DNA from 4 places in the Aneurinibacillus sp. XH2 genome. Region 1 is predicted to be linked to each of the others. Evidence: riboswitches for the same ligand, from Rfam matches in the RefSeq annotation. Region 1 holds a riboswitch; each other region holds the start of a gene.
The links. A riboswitch is a leader RNA that binds a small molecule or an ion and turns the genes downstream of it on or off. The one in region 1 is predicted to bind thiamine pyrophosphate.
Positions count from the first base shown of each region.

Region 2: another riboswitch for thiamine pyrophosphate. It lies ahead of tenA (thiaminase II); the one in region 1 lies ahead of ACH33_RS19710 (thiamine phosphate synthase).
Region 3: another riboswitch for thiamine pyrophosphate. It lies ahead of thiC (phosphomethylpyrimidine synthase ThiC); the one in region 1 lies ahead of ACH33_RS19710 (thiamine phosphate synthase).
Region 4: another riboswitch for thiamine pyrophosphate. It lies ahead of thiD (bifunctional hydroxymethylpyrimidine kinase/phosphomethylpyrimidine kinase); the one in region 1 lies ahead of ACH33_RS19710 (thiamine phosphate synthase).

Region 1 covers NZ_CP014140.1:2,876,611-2,879,713, forward strand. The annotation lists gene ACH33_RS14260 (DEAD/DEAH box helicase) at 1-1,000, opposite strand, end outside; TPP riboswitch at 1,240-1,354, shown strand; gene ACH33_RS19710 (thiamine phosphate synthase) at 1,533-2,192, shown strand; gene thiO (glycine oxidase ThiO) at 2,189-3,103, shown strand, end outside.
Region 2 covers NZ_CP014140.1:1,846,258-1,849,360, reverse strand. The annotation lists gene ACH33_RS09205 (sulfite exporter TauE/SafE family protein) at 1-785, shown strand, start outside; TPP riboswitch at 879-981, shown strand; gene tenA (thiaminase II) at 1,120-1,812, shown strand; gene ACH33_RS09195 (ECF transporter S component) at 1,809-2,408, shown strand; gene ACH33_RS09190 (ABC transporter ATP-binding protein) at 2,386-3,103, shown strand, end outside.
Region 3 covers NZ_CP014140.1:1,688,619-1,691,721, forward strand. The annotation lists gene ACH33_RS08390 (S-layer homology domain-containing protein) at 1-244, shown strand, start outside; gene ACH33_RS08395 (DMT family transporter) at 368-691, opposite strand; TPP riboswitch at 1,073-1,187, shown strand; gene thiC (phosphomethylpyrimidine synthase ThiC) at 1,352-3,103, shown strand, end outside.
Region 4 covers NZ_CP014140.1:1,219,577-1,222,679, reverse strand. The annotation lists gene ACH33_RS05940 (helix-turn-helix transcriptional regulator) at 1-27, opposite strand, end outside; gene ACH33_RS05935 (restriction endonuclease subunit S domain-containing protein) at 188-556, shown strand; gene thiD (bifunctional hydroxymethylpyrimidine kinase/phosphomethylpyrimidine kinase) at 707-1,519, opposite strand; TPP riboswitch at 1,626-1,726, opposite strand; gene acsA (acetate--CoA ligase) at 1,815-3,103, opposite strand, start outside.

The sequences.
Region 1 (3,103 bases):
CCCGGCCAGTACGTCCAACACGATGAATATAACTTTCTAAATCGGAGGGCATATCGTAATTGAATACATGGGTAATCCCTTCCACATCAAGGCCACGCGCCGCAATGTCTGTAGCGACAAGATACTGGAATTTGGCCTGGCGGAACCGCTCCATAATCTGCTCCCTTTTCTTCTGGGTCAAATCGCCATGCAATGCCTCCGCTTCGATTCCGTTTTCTTGCAGGCGACGTACCAGTTCATTTACCCGTTGTTTTGTATTAGCAAAAATCACAGCCAAATACGGACGGGCCTCCTTGACAAGTTCCATTAACACATCCGATTTATCGCTCTGATTTACTACATAATATGATTCTTTCGTATTTTCTGCCGTAATCTGCCGCTTTTCAATCCGCACAATTTGCGGCTGATTCATAAAACGATGAGCAAGCTTACGTACCGCATCCGGCATCGTCGCCGAGAACAATAATACTTGCTTTTTCTGCGCCGTCTGAATGAATACCTCTTCCACTTCTTCCAAAAAACCCATCTCTAGCATTTTGTCCGCTTCATCCAGCACGAGCATTTTGATGCGGCCGAAATGTAGCGTTTCTCGGCGCAGGTGATCAAGAATACGCCCCGGTGTACCGACCACGATATGCACCTGGCCGGACAACTTGCTAATCTGGCGCGCAATATCCTGTCCGCCGTGTAACGACAATACATGTACGCCCAAATACTTGCCCAAATCGGCAACGTCGTCTGCAATCTGAATAGCAAGCTCCCGCGTCGGCGTCATAATCAGCGCCTGCACATCTTTCTTTTGTATCTCTAACATCTGAAGCATCGGGATAACGAAAGCGGCGGTTTTACCCGTTCCGGTCTGCGCCTGACCAATAACATCTTTGCCTTGAAGCGCAAGCGGAATCGCTTCTTTCTGAATCGGTGTCGGTTCTTTATAATACAGATCCGCAATCGCTTGCAGAATTTCCGGTTTTAACTGAAAATCCGCGAATGAACTCATAGCTTCCTTCCTTTCTTCGCAAAAACAAACTATTTTTTATTCTACCCGAATTCTCTTAATTATTTCTACCCAAAAAAGGAAAACAGGAACAAAACTTCCCGACGTTTGCTCCTATTCTTCATTCTTTCTAAAAATCGAAAATTAATTCTGAATTTTATTGATATAAACTCATTTTATAATAAAAGCATCTTCACATGCTTTTCTAAATCTATTATAATGATAAAAAAATATTATATAGAAAGCACTACTAGGGGAGCCCGATGAGCCGGGCTGAGAATGAAACGCGATGAAGTTTCTAAACTCTTGGGACCTGATCTGGTTCGTACCAGCGTAGGAAAGTAGTAGGCATTTAATCCATTCGTTACTGTAACGTACAGGCCGGGTCCCAGCATAAGATCCCGGCTTTTTTTAATGTACAATGACTAAGATTTAGGAATAAAAACTCCGCCTCTTCTTCCTGCGCTTACGCCCACCGTCCATTTCTTCCTAAGGAAGCGTGTGGAACGGGAGCGAGATATAAAGAGGTATGCAAATGCAAAAACATGTTTTTCACGTAATCAGTAGCGGCAAACAATCGCTCGTTGAAGCAAAACAAATCATTGCAAATATTCATCCCTATATTGATGCCTTCCACTTGCGGGAAAAGCAGCGAACCGCACGCGAACTATGGGAGTGGACGCAAACGCTCGGCAAGGTCGGACTTACGCGCGAAAAACTAATCATAAACGACCGGGCCGATGTTGCCCTTGCAGCTGGAGCTGTCGGGATTCAAACGGCTTATCACAGCCTTCCAGCCCCGGTTATGCGCCACCTCGCCCCTTCTCTCCTTCTCGGTGTCTCCGTACACAGCGTAGAGGAAGCAAAGGCGGCAGAAGCAGCAGGGGCGAATTATGTATTATTCGGCCACGTGTTTGCCTCCGCTTCCAAACCAGGACAGGCAGGCCGTGGGCTAGCGGCGCTTCGGGAAGTAGTGGAAATCGTTTCCATTCCCGTCATTGCCCTTGGAGGGATCACACCAGAAAATACAGTAGAGATACTTGCAACCGGCTGCACCGGCATCGCGGTACTGTCAGCTGTCATGCAAGCGAAGGAACCTGTGCTTTCTGTGCAACAATTTCAACAGGCCATCAGCCAGGTACGAACATCTCCACGTCACGTCTGGCCGACGGCAAAAACGGAGGGATCACATTGAAAAAACAACAGGACGCCGTCATTATCGGCGGCGGAATTATTGGCGTCTCCATTGCCTATCAGTTGGCCAAGCGCGGAAAAACAGTCACCGTTCTTGAAAAAGATACCATCGGCGCGCATGCTTCGAGCGCAGCAGGCGGCATGCTAGGAGCGCAGGTCGAATTTTCTGAGCCGGGACCATTAGTAGAGCTTTCTCTACGCAGCCGCAGCCTATTTCCCGATTTGCAACAAGAACTATACGCTGTTTCAGGCATTGATATCGGACTTAATCATGCGGGAATGTTGCGTGTTGCTTGGACAGAAGAAGAAGGCGACATGCTAAAACATCGGGCAAGTTGGCAGCATGACCTGGGCCTGCGTGTCGAATGGCTGGATCGAACCGAAGTAAAACATATTGAACCCGCTGTCAGCGACGAAATGAACGGAGCGCTCTATTTGCCGGATGATACGCAAGTGTCCGCGCCGGATCTTACACGCGCATTCGCTGTCGCCGCCGTCAAACACGGAGCTACGATTCTCGAGCGTTGTGAAGTGCTGGATATCGAAGTCGCCGATGGACAGATCACCAGGCTTAGCACTACGCAGGGGCCATTTACAGCCGAACATTACGTGCTCGCCGCCGGAGCCTGGAGCGGACGAATCGCGCGTAAACTTGGCCTATCTGTTTCCGTTTTTCCGATCAAAGGCGAAGCGTTCTCCGTACTATGCATGCCGCAGCCAATCCAGAAAACCATTTACTCACACGGATGCTACATCGTTCCGAAAAGCGGCAATCGCTTACTCGTCGGTGCATCTTCCGCGGACTGTGGATTTGACGAGCGCTTGACTTTAGGCGGTTTGCAGGAATTGATGACGAAAGCGGTGCGTCTTCTGCCGGCGCTCAAAGATTGCACGCTCGAAAAAACGTGGGTT
Region 2 (3,103 bases), 1.0 Mb from region 1:
CTGCTTCTGTTCACATGGCCGAAGTGGTCACTACTGCCGCTTCAGGTGTTTCCCACATTCGTTTTGGCAACGTGGATAAGCGAACCGTTTATCGCCTTATTCTTCCTGGCTCCCTTGGTGCGTTCATCGGTGCTTGCTTTTTAAGTAACTTGCCTGGAAATATGGTTAAGCCTTATATCGCGATTTTCTTGTTTTCTCTGGGTGTTTATGTTCTCTTTCGATTTTTGCTCGCCGGGGTTAAGAAGATTCCCGCCGCTCAAACTAATCGCACTCCAAGTAAAAAATTACTGGTTCCGCTCGGCTTCATTGCGGGATTTGCTGATTCTACAGGAGGAGGTGGCTGGGGGCCTCTTGCTACGCCTGTCTTGCTGTCACGCAATGAACTTGAACCTCGCAAAGTAATCGGTTCTGTAGACACCAGTGAATTTGTTATCGCCTCTTCTGCTACTCTTGGCTTCCTCATATCATTAGGCTTGGAGCAATTCCATTTGGGATGGGTATTCGCATTGATGATTGGAGGGGTGGTAGCTGCTCCAATCGCTGCTTGGCTAGTCCGCAAGATTCCATCTGCTATTCTTGGAGTATTAGTCGGGGGACTCATCATGATTACCAACCTCAAAACATTATTCGAAACCTTTGGTATAAGTTCCAATCATGTTCAAAATTTGATTTATCTTTTTTTCACCTTCATTTGGGCAGGTACTGTAGCATATAACATTTTACGCCACCGAAAACAGATTCAGCAATCAGAGCAAACGGAATGTTTGGCAACCTGTGAGAAGTAATGGAACAAAAAACCGGAATAAGGATTACACGTAAAGAAAGCATTGACAGATAATGAATAACCTGTTATGCTACGAGTAATTTCATAAGAAAAGAATGTCCACTAGGGGTGCCGTTTACGGCTGAGATAAGGTTTTCCTTGATCCCTTTGAACCTGATCTGGATAATACCAGCGTAGGGAAGTGGCAGCGACGAATCATAAGCCGGAATATGCCTTCCGGTTTGTCTGTCTTTGTCTCGCGTGCCGCTCTGCTACCAGGGCGGCTTTTTTAGTCGAGAAATGGCGTCCACAGTTGGGCTTTCTACATTTTTCATATTGTTCAGGGAGGAATGATTATGTCATTTACACAACAATTACGCGAGGCGGCCGATCCGATTTTTGAAGCGATTTTCCAGCACCCGTTCGTACAAGGACTAGCAAACGGCGATCTCAAAAAAGAAGCGCTCATTCATTACGTTAAACAAGACTTTGAATATTTGAACGCGTTTGCCAGAATTTATGGTATCGCCATTTCCAAATGCGAATCGCGCGAAGATATGCAGATGTTCTGCGACCAGCTTCCTGTCGTACTGCACGGAGAAGCGCATCCGCACAACAATCTCTGCCGCGTCGCTGGCGTGCGTTACGAAGATTTGCAAGGGTATCCACTTGCGCCAACGGCCAGCCACTACATCCGTCATATGCTCACGGTAGCGCATGAGGGGACGCTCGGCGAAATTTTGGCCGTGCTGCTTCCCTGCCCGTGGACATACTTAGAAATCGGGCAAAAACTGATGCGCGAAGTAAATCCAGACTCTTCCCATCCATTCTACGAATGGATTACGTTTTACGGCAAGTCAGTTGAAATGACCGTAACCGACAAATTTCGAGCACGACTTGATGAATGGGCATTGAATGCATCCGATAAAGAAAAAGAAAAAATGAAACAGCATTTCCTGACCAGTTGTCAACTGGAATACGCGTTTTGGGAAATGGCATACACGGAAGAAGCATGGCCGGTGAAAATCGGGGAGGCAGCGCGCCGATGAACTGGAAGATGCGTGAAATTGTGCTGGCCGTCGTTCTCTCGATCGCCTGTGGTGTATTATATCTTGGCTGGTCCACCCTCTGGTTGCCCATCTCGGCGCTGGTAGGCCCGGTCGGTGCGGAATTTATGTTCGGCGTATGGGTCGTGGCCAGCCCTCTTGTCGCTTTTATCGTACGCAAACCGGGAGCCGCACTCATCGCCGAAGTGGCCGCAGCTGCTGTTGAAGTGTTCACCGGCAGCCACTTCGGCCTCTCTTCCCTGCTTATCGGCATCCTGCAGGGGCTTGGCGCCGAAATCGCGTTTTTCATGTTCCGTTATAAAAAATATTCGGTGCCTGTGTTAATGCTGTCCGGGGTATTGGCCGCGATCGGAAGCATGGTATATAGCTTACTGGCTAACGGGTTTGCCTATTATACAACCGGTGTGCTGCTCGCCACATTCGGCCTCCGCGTCATAAGCGGTGCCATTCTCGGAGGCCTGCTTGCAAAGATCATTGCCGAATCGCTCGCAAAAACCGGCATTCTTTCTTCCTATGAAATGATGAAACAACGCAGACACCACGGTGGTGACCCGTATGACTCCGCATCTGGCGTGTAAGGATGTCTCCGTCCGATTCTTTGATTCTCGCTTTTTTACGTTAAAGGATGTTACCCTCTCCATTGAGAAGGGAGAAAAAGTTCTCTTCCTCGGACCGAGCGGTTGCGGCAAGTCGACGCTTCTTGCCGCGCTGGCCGGCCTTATTCCTGGCTCTATCGAGGCGGAAATAACAGGCGAAATCGTCCGTCCGGACAGAATTGGCATCATGTTTCAGGACCCTGACGCACAGTTTTGCATGCTAACGGTCGGAGACGAAATCGCATTTAGTTTGGAAAACCGCTGTGTGCCCCGGAACCAGATGGATTCACTCATCGAAAAGGCGATGGCACAAGCTGGGCTATCTTTGCCGAAAGATACTCCCATCGCCACGCTATCTGGCGGAATGAAACAGCGGCTCGCGCTCGCCTGCCTGCTCGCTTTGGACGCGGACACGTTATTTTTCGACGAACCAACCGCCCAGCTCGATCCGCAAGGAAGACAGGAGATTTTCGAGTTATTGCGATCTTTTTCCGATAGCGACGTTACAATGGTATTTGTTGAACACGTGCTGGACGGATTAATTGACTGGATGGATCGCGTCGTTCTGTTCGATGCTGGCGGCCGCCTTATCGGCGAAGGTACGCCAGAGGACGTGCTGTCCTTATATGGGAAAGAAATGGAAGAGGCCGGAATTTGGAAGCCGCGCCTCTTTCCTC
Region 3 (3,103 bases), 1.2 Mb from region 1:
TGTTGATTTACCACGCACCACAAGCCAGCAATTCGAAAAAGGAACGTCTGTTTCTTTAAAAAACATGCAGCCAGGCGATTTGCTTTTCTTTGATACTGGAGACGGAAAAATATCGCATGTAGGTATCTATGTGGGCCAGGGCCGAATGGCGCATGCAGCCAGTGGTCAGGGCGAGGTGAAGATAAATGATATCGACTGGTATTTGTCTCACTACAAGGTGGTTGGTGTGAAACGATATCTATAGGTATGAACAAAAAAGCGCAGAAGTGTAGGAGACTTTTGCGCTTTTTTTGTATGCCTGGCATGGGTGCTGTCTGTAGGGTGAAAGTCTCGCATGGCGAAGGTAGCAGTCTCTATTTGTCGTATATTAGTGCGCTTCTCCATACAGATTAAGCAGCACAACGCCCAGAATGATAAAAATAATGCCGGTTATTTTTGCCGCCGTCAGCGATTCTTTAAAGAGAAAAACGCCGATAATGGCGATGATCGCTGTTCCCAGACCGGACCAGATAGCATATGCTAAGCTTACATCGATTTTTTTCAATGATATTGTTAAAAAAGAAAGACTGGCCACATAAAAAATGCCCATCATTATGGATGGGAGTATTTTAGTAAATCCCTGTGCAAGTTTCATACATGTCGTTCCGGCGACTTCAAAACCAATCGCAAGAATTAGATAAATCCAATGCATGGATATCTCCCCCTCTCTTATTTTAAGGATAAGTGAACAACTGACTGTTCTCTCGACAGAGCTTTCTGGGTTGAACCGCCAACGAGCATCCATATCTTCATGAGCGTACCCTCCGACAGTTTTCGTCGTACACCATTTTTACCTATTGGTACAGGAATCATTTTACGTAGTAGCTAATTCCCTACCACAACTCCGTATGATTCCGGTATCAAAGAAAAAACGTTCTTACTATACTTATATTATCTTTTGTCTTACTATCCTACAAGGGGATGGTAAGACAAAATTTGCTTGTAAAATTTCCATTTTACAATCTAGTAATTTATTGGTATAATTTTCTTAAGCGCAGGGTCTTTTGGCTGCGCGAAGTTTACAACTGAATCATTTTACTACTAGGGGTGTCCGGGAGTCCGGGCTGAGAATGAAACACGCGTACGTTTCTAAACCCTTGGGACCTGATCTGGATCATACCAGCGTAGGAAAGTAGTTTGCATGCGTAATGTTTGCGTCTTCCCATCTATTGCGGGTGTGCAGATGTTTTGTTAAGAAGAGCCGGGTCCTTGTGAATCCGGCTTTTTTGATATATTCATCCGCGGCACGGTTATGATCCTTGTCTTGTCCTTTTGCAATGTATTCAAATTGGAAAAGGAGGATAAAGGTAGTATGGAACAAGTAAGAAATTTAACTGTCGAAAAATTCCCAAATAGCAAAAAAGTGTATGTGGAAGGGTCAAGGCCCGATATTCGGGTGCCGGTGCGTGAAATTGCCTTAAGCCCTTCAAAAAGCGGAGAGGCGTTGCAGGAAAATAAGCCGGTTCGCGTATACGATACGAGCGGTCCTTATACGGATGAGACGTATAGCGTAAATATAAGGGAAGGATTGCCGAAAATTCGCCGTACTTGGATTGAGGAGCGTGGCGATGTAGAAGAGTATGAAGGAAGAAAAGTAAAGCCGGAAGATAATGGATTTCGTTCGAGTGTCGACCGGGCTGTGCAGGAAGAATTTCCAGGATACACACGCCGTCCGCTTCGTGCAAAGAAAGGAAAAAATGTCACACAGCTTCACTACGCGCGGCGTGGTATCATTACGCCAGAGATGGAGTTTGTCGCTATTCGCGAGAATATGGCCCCCGAATTTGTAAGGCAGGAAGTGGCGGCGGGTCGGGCGATTATTCCAGCGAATATTAATCATCCAGAAAGCGAACCGATGATTATCGGGAGAAATTTTCATGTAAAAATTAATGCGAATATTGGGAATTCAGTCGTTACTTCTTCCATTGAAGAGGAAGTGGAAAAAATGACATGGGCGATTCGCTGGGGTGCCGATACGATTATGGATCTTTCCACCGGCAAAAATATTCATACAATACGCGAGTGGATTATCCGAAATTCTCCGGTTCCGGTCGGTACGGTTCCCATTTATCAAGCATTAGAGAAAGTGGGAGGAAAAGCGGAAGAATTAACATGGGAAATTTATCGGGATACGTTAATTGAGCAGGCTGAACAGGGAGTCGATTATTTTACGATCCACGCCGGGGTATTATTACGCTATATACCGCTCACAGCCAAACGCGTCACAGGAATTGTTTCACGCGGTGGGTCTATTATGGCTGCATGGTGTTTGGCGCATCACCAAGAAAACTTTTTGTATACGCATTTTGAAGAGATCTGCGAGATTATGAAAACGTATGATGTTGCATTTTCGTTAGGGGATGGACTGCGGCCTGGAAGTATTGCTGATGCAAACGATGAAGCGCAGTTTGCTGAGCTGGAAACGCTTGGAGAACTTACCAAAATCGCATGGGAGCATGATGTACAGGTAATGGTGGAAGGGCCTGGACATGTACCCATGCATAAAATTAAGGAAAATATGGATAAGCAACTCGAAATTTGCCAGGAGGCTCCTTTTTATACGTTGGGGCCGTTGACAACAGACATTGCCCCAGGGTATGACCACATTACTTCTGCGATTGGTGCGGCGATGATCGGATGGTACGGAACGTCCATGCTGTGTTATGTTACGCCAAAAGAGCATCTTGGTTTGCCGAACAAGGAAGATGTGCGCCAGGGAGTCGTCACATATAAGATTGCGGCCCACGCAGCGGATCTGGCCAAAGGACATCCCGGAGCACAGGTGCGCGACGACGCTCTTTCAAAGGCGCGGTTTGAGTTTCGCTGGTACGATCAATTCAATCTTTCGCTTGACCCGGAAAGGGCGAGGGAATACCATGATGAAACACTGCCGGCGGAGGGAGCAAAGAACGCTCATTTTTGTTCCATGTGCGGCCCAAAATTTTGTAGTATGCGCATTACACAGGACATTCGGGCGTATGCGGAAAGCAAAGGATTGGATATGCAAGACGCACTGAGTGAAGGGATGAAAGAAAAGGCCAGGGAATTCCGTGAAAGTGGAAGT
Region 4 (3,103 bases), 1.7 Mb from region 1:
ACTATGTTCGTTTTTGCTATTCCCCATAACATACTTCTCCCCCTTATCGTGTCCTATTCATTTCACTATACGAACAACCAAACAGAAAAATAACATATATTTTTTAATTTTTTAAAGATTTTTGTTTGTATATTTTACCTACCATACGTAATATAAAAGTGAGAGATTAAAAACAGGAGGGATTCGCGTGGCATCCAATCAAACGTTCGATCCAGTGCAAATGTGGAAGAGTTGGTACGACCTTGTGGAAAAAACTTTCGGGAAAACGATAGACGATTTCATTAAGACAACAGAATACGCGTCTATGATCGGAGAATATCAAAAATGGTTTTTTTATTCCCAGGAGCAATACAAGAAGATGGTAGACCAAATTCTCAATGAAAATAACCTGCCCAGCAAAGAAGAAATTGCCCGCGTCGCCCAACTGGTCATCCAGTTGGAAGAAAAGGTGGAAAAACTGGACGAAAGATTGGATGATGAAATATTGTCAACACTGAACGAAATCAAAGAAACACTGAAAAAGAGTAAAAACGCAAACCAAAAAGCAACAATATAAATATTCAGTAAAATTTCAGTAAGATTCTATAAATAAGGCGAGAGGTCAGGAATAGGCAACAAAAAAGACACGAGCCTTTTCTGTTACGAGCCTGACCCCTCATTTCTTCTTTCTATACTTACTGCAAAACACGCCCATTTATTTCATGCCTTAAACATCGTTGCTTCCTTCTCTTCGGTACGCCCAATGGTTGGTTGGACCGTGGCCGTGTCCGATACCGAGCGGATGACTAATAGCGGCCGTAATGAAGACCTTTGCCTGCTTTACTGCCTCCCGAACGTTTTTTCCAGAGGCGAGCCCCGCCGCGATGGCGGCCGCAAACGTGCAGCCGGTACCGTGCGTATGCTGCGTATGGAATCGTTCAGCGGACAATTCTACAAACTCGCGCCCGTCATACAACAGGTCGGTCACAATGTCGTCTGTGCCGTGTCCACCTTTAATTACTACATGTTGCGCCCCCCAATCGTGAAGCAATTTAGCCGCTTCTTTCATCTCTTCTTTCGTTTCAATCTTTTCCATGCCTGTCAACACTTTCGCCTCCGGAAGATTAGGAGTAACGACCGTCGCAAGCGGCAGCAGATGTTCCTTGACGGCAGCCACCGCTTCCGTAACTAACAAAGGGGCACCTCCTTTGGCAACCATGACCGGATCGAGCACATAATTACGCACATTATATTCCTTGAGTTTTTTTGCGACCGTTTCAATAATGATGCTATTAAATAGCATCCCCGTTTTTACTGCGTCCGTCCCGATATCCGAAAGCACCGCATCCATTTGCTGCGCGATAAACTCAGGAGGAACTGGAAACACGCCGTGTACCCCCTGCGTATTCTGTGCCGTAAGTGCGGTAAGTACGGACATGCCGTATACACCAAGCTCCTGAAATGTCTTTAAGTCCGCCTGAATACCGGCGCCGCCGCCGCTATCAGACCCTGCTACTGTTAGTGCTTTATGCACTGTCATTATACACACCTCTCTTCGCTGTCTGCTTCCTGCATTTTCCCTTCATATACAAAAAACGCCCCCCGGTGGAGTGGCGTGTGAGATGCATATATAAGCGCAGCTACGCGGCATCACCCGTCCACTTCCCTCCGCCGGCATTATCCGGATCAGGTTCTAAGGGTCGAAGCAAGCGCTTCTCTCAGCCCAAGAGCTCCCCTAGTGGCGGTTTTCGTATTGAGTTCATTCCAATGGTACTCCTTCTACGCCAAAGCGTCAAGAAGAACCAGAAAAGAATCATCCTCTCTTTTTGACTCTTTTACTCTTCCATAGTCGACAGATCACCAGTCGGCAGACCAAGCTCCCACGCTTTTAGCACACGACGCATAATTTTGCCAGAACGCGTCTTTGGAAGCTTGTCGCGAAATTCGATCTGGCGCGGTGCCGCATGTGCAGCAAGACGCTCTTTAACGAAAAGACGAATTTCTTCTTTTAGAGCGTCACTCGCCTCATATCCTGCACGAAGCGTAATAAACGCCTTAATAATCTCTCCACGCACCGGATCCGGTACCCCGATTACGCCGGCTTCTGCCACCGCCGGATGCTCTACCAGTTTGCTTTCAACCTCAAATGGACCAACACGTTCGCCGGACGTATTAATGACATCATCCACGCGCCCTTCAAACCAGAAATAGCCGTCTTCATCCATATACGCAGAATCACCAGAAATATACCAACCAGTTCTAAAGTATTCTTCATACTTAGCCGGATTGTTCCAGATTTGGCGCATCATAGCCGGCCATGGTGGCATAATCGCGAGGTTCCCCATTGTATTCGGCGGCAATTCATTGCCTTCGTCATCAACAACCGCCATCTTAATGCCGGGCAACGGCTTCCCCATCGAACCCGGACGAATCGGCATGGAACGGTAGTTTGCGCAGATGGTCGAACCCGTTTCTGTCATCCACCAGTTATCATGAATACGTAGGTTCAGCACATCCAATCCCCAGCGGATAACTTCCGGGTTAAGCGGCTCTCCCGCTGAAAGAATATGCCTCAAATGGGAAAGGTTATACCGTTTCGGCAATTCATCCCCTTCACCCATCAGCATACGAAATGCGGTCGGCGCACTGAACCACACGTTCACTTTATATTTCTCCAGCGTAGCGTACCAATCGGCTGGCTTAAAGCGTCCACCGCGCAGCACAACCGTCACACCGTTCAACCACGGCGCCCACATACCCGCTGATGTTCCGGTTACCCATCCCGGATCCGCCGTACACCAGTAAACATCACCTTCGCGCAGGTCGTATACCCATTTTCCGGACAGGTATTGATGCACCATGGCATCATGCACCTGATAAACGCCTTTCGGCTTACCGGTGGAGCCCGATGTGTAATGCAACAGCATGCCTGATTCACGCTCTACCCACTCGATTATATATTCATCGGATATGGACATTAGTTCCTGATACAACGTTTGATTTTCTGCTGTTTTTCCTTCGGCTCCGACAAGAATCACGTGTTTTAATTCCGGCAATTCCTCCACAGGAATGCGATACAGCAAGGACTGTGTCGTTACGACAGCCACGGAACCGCTGTCCAGCA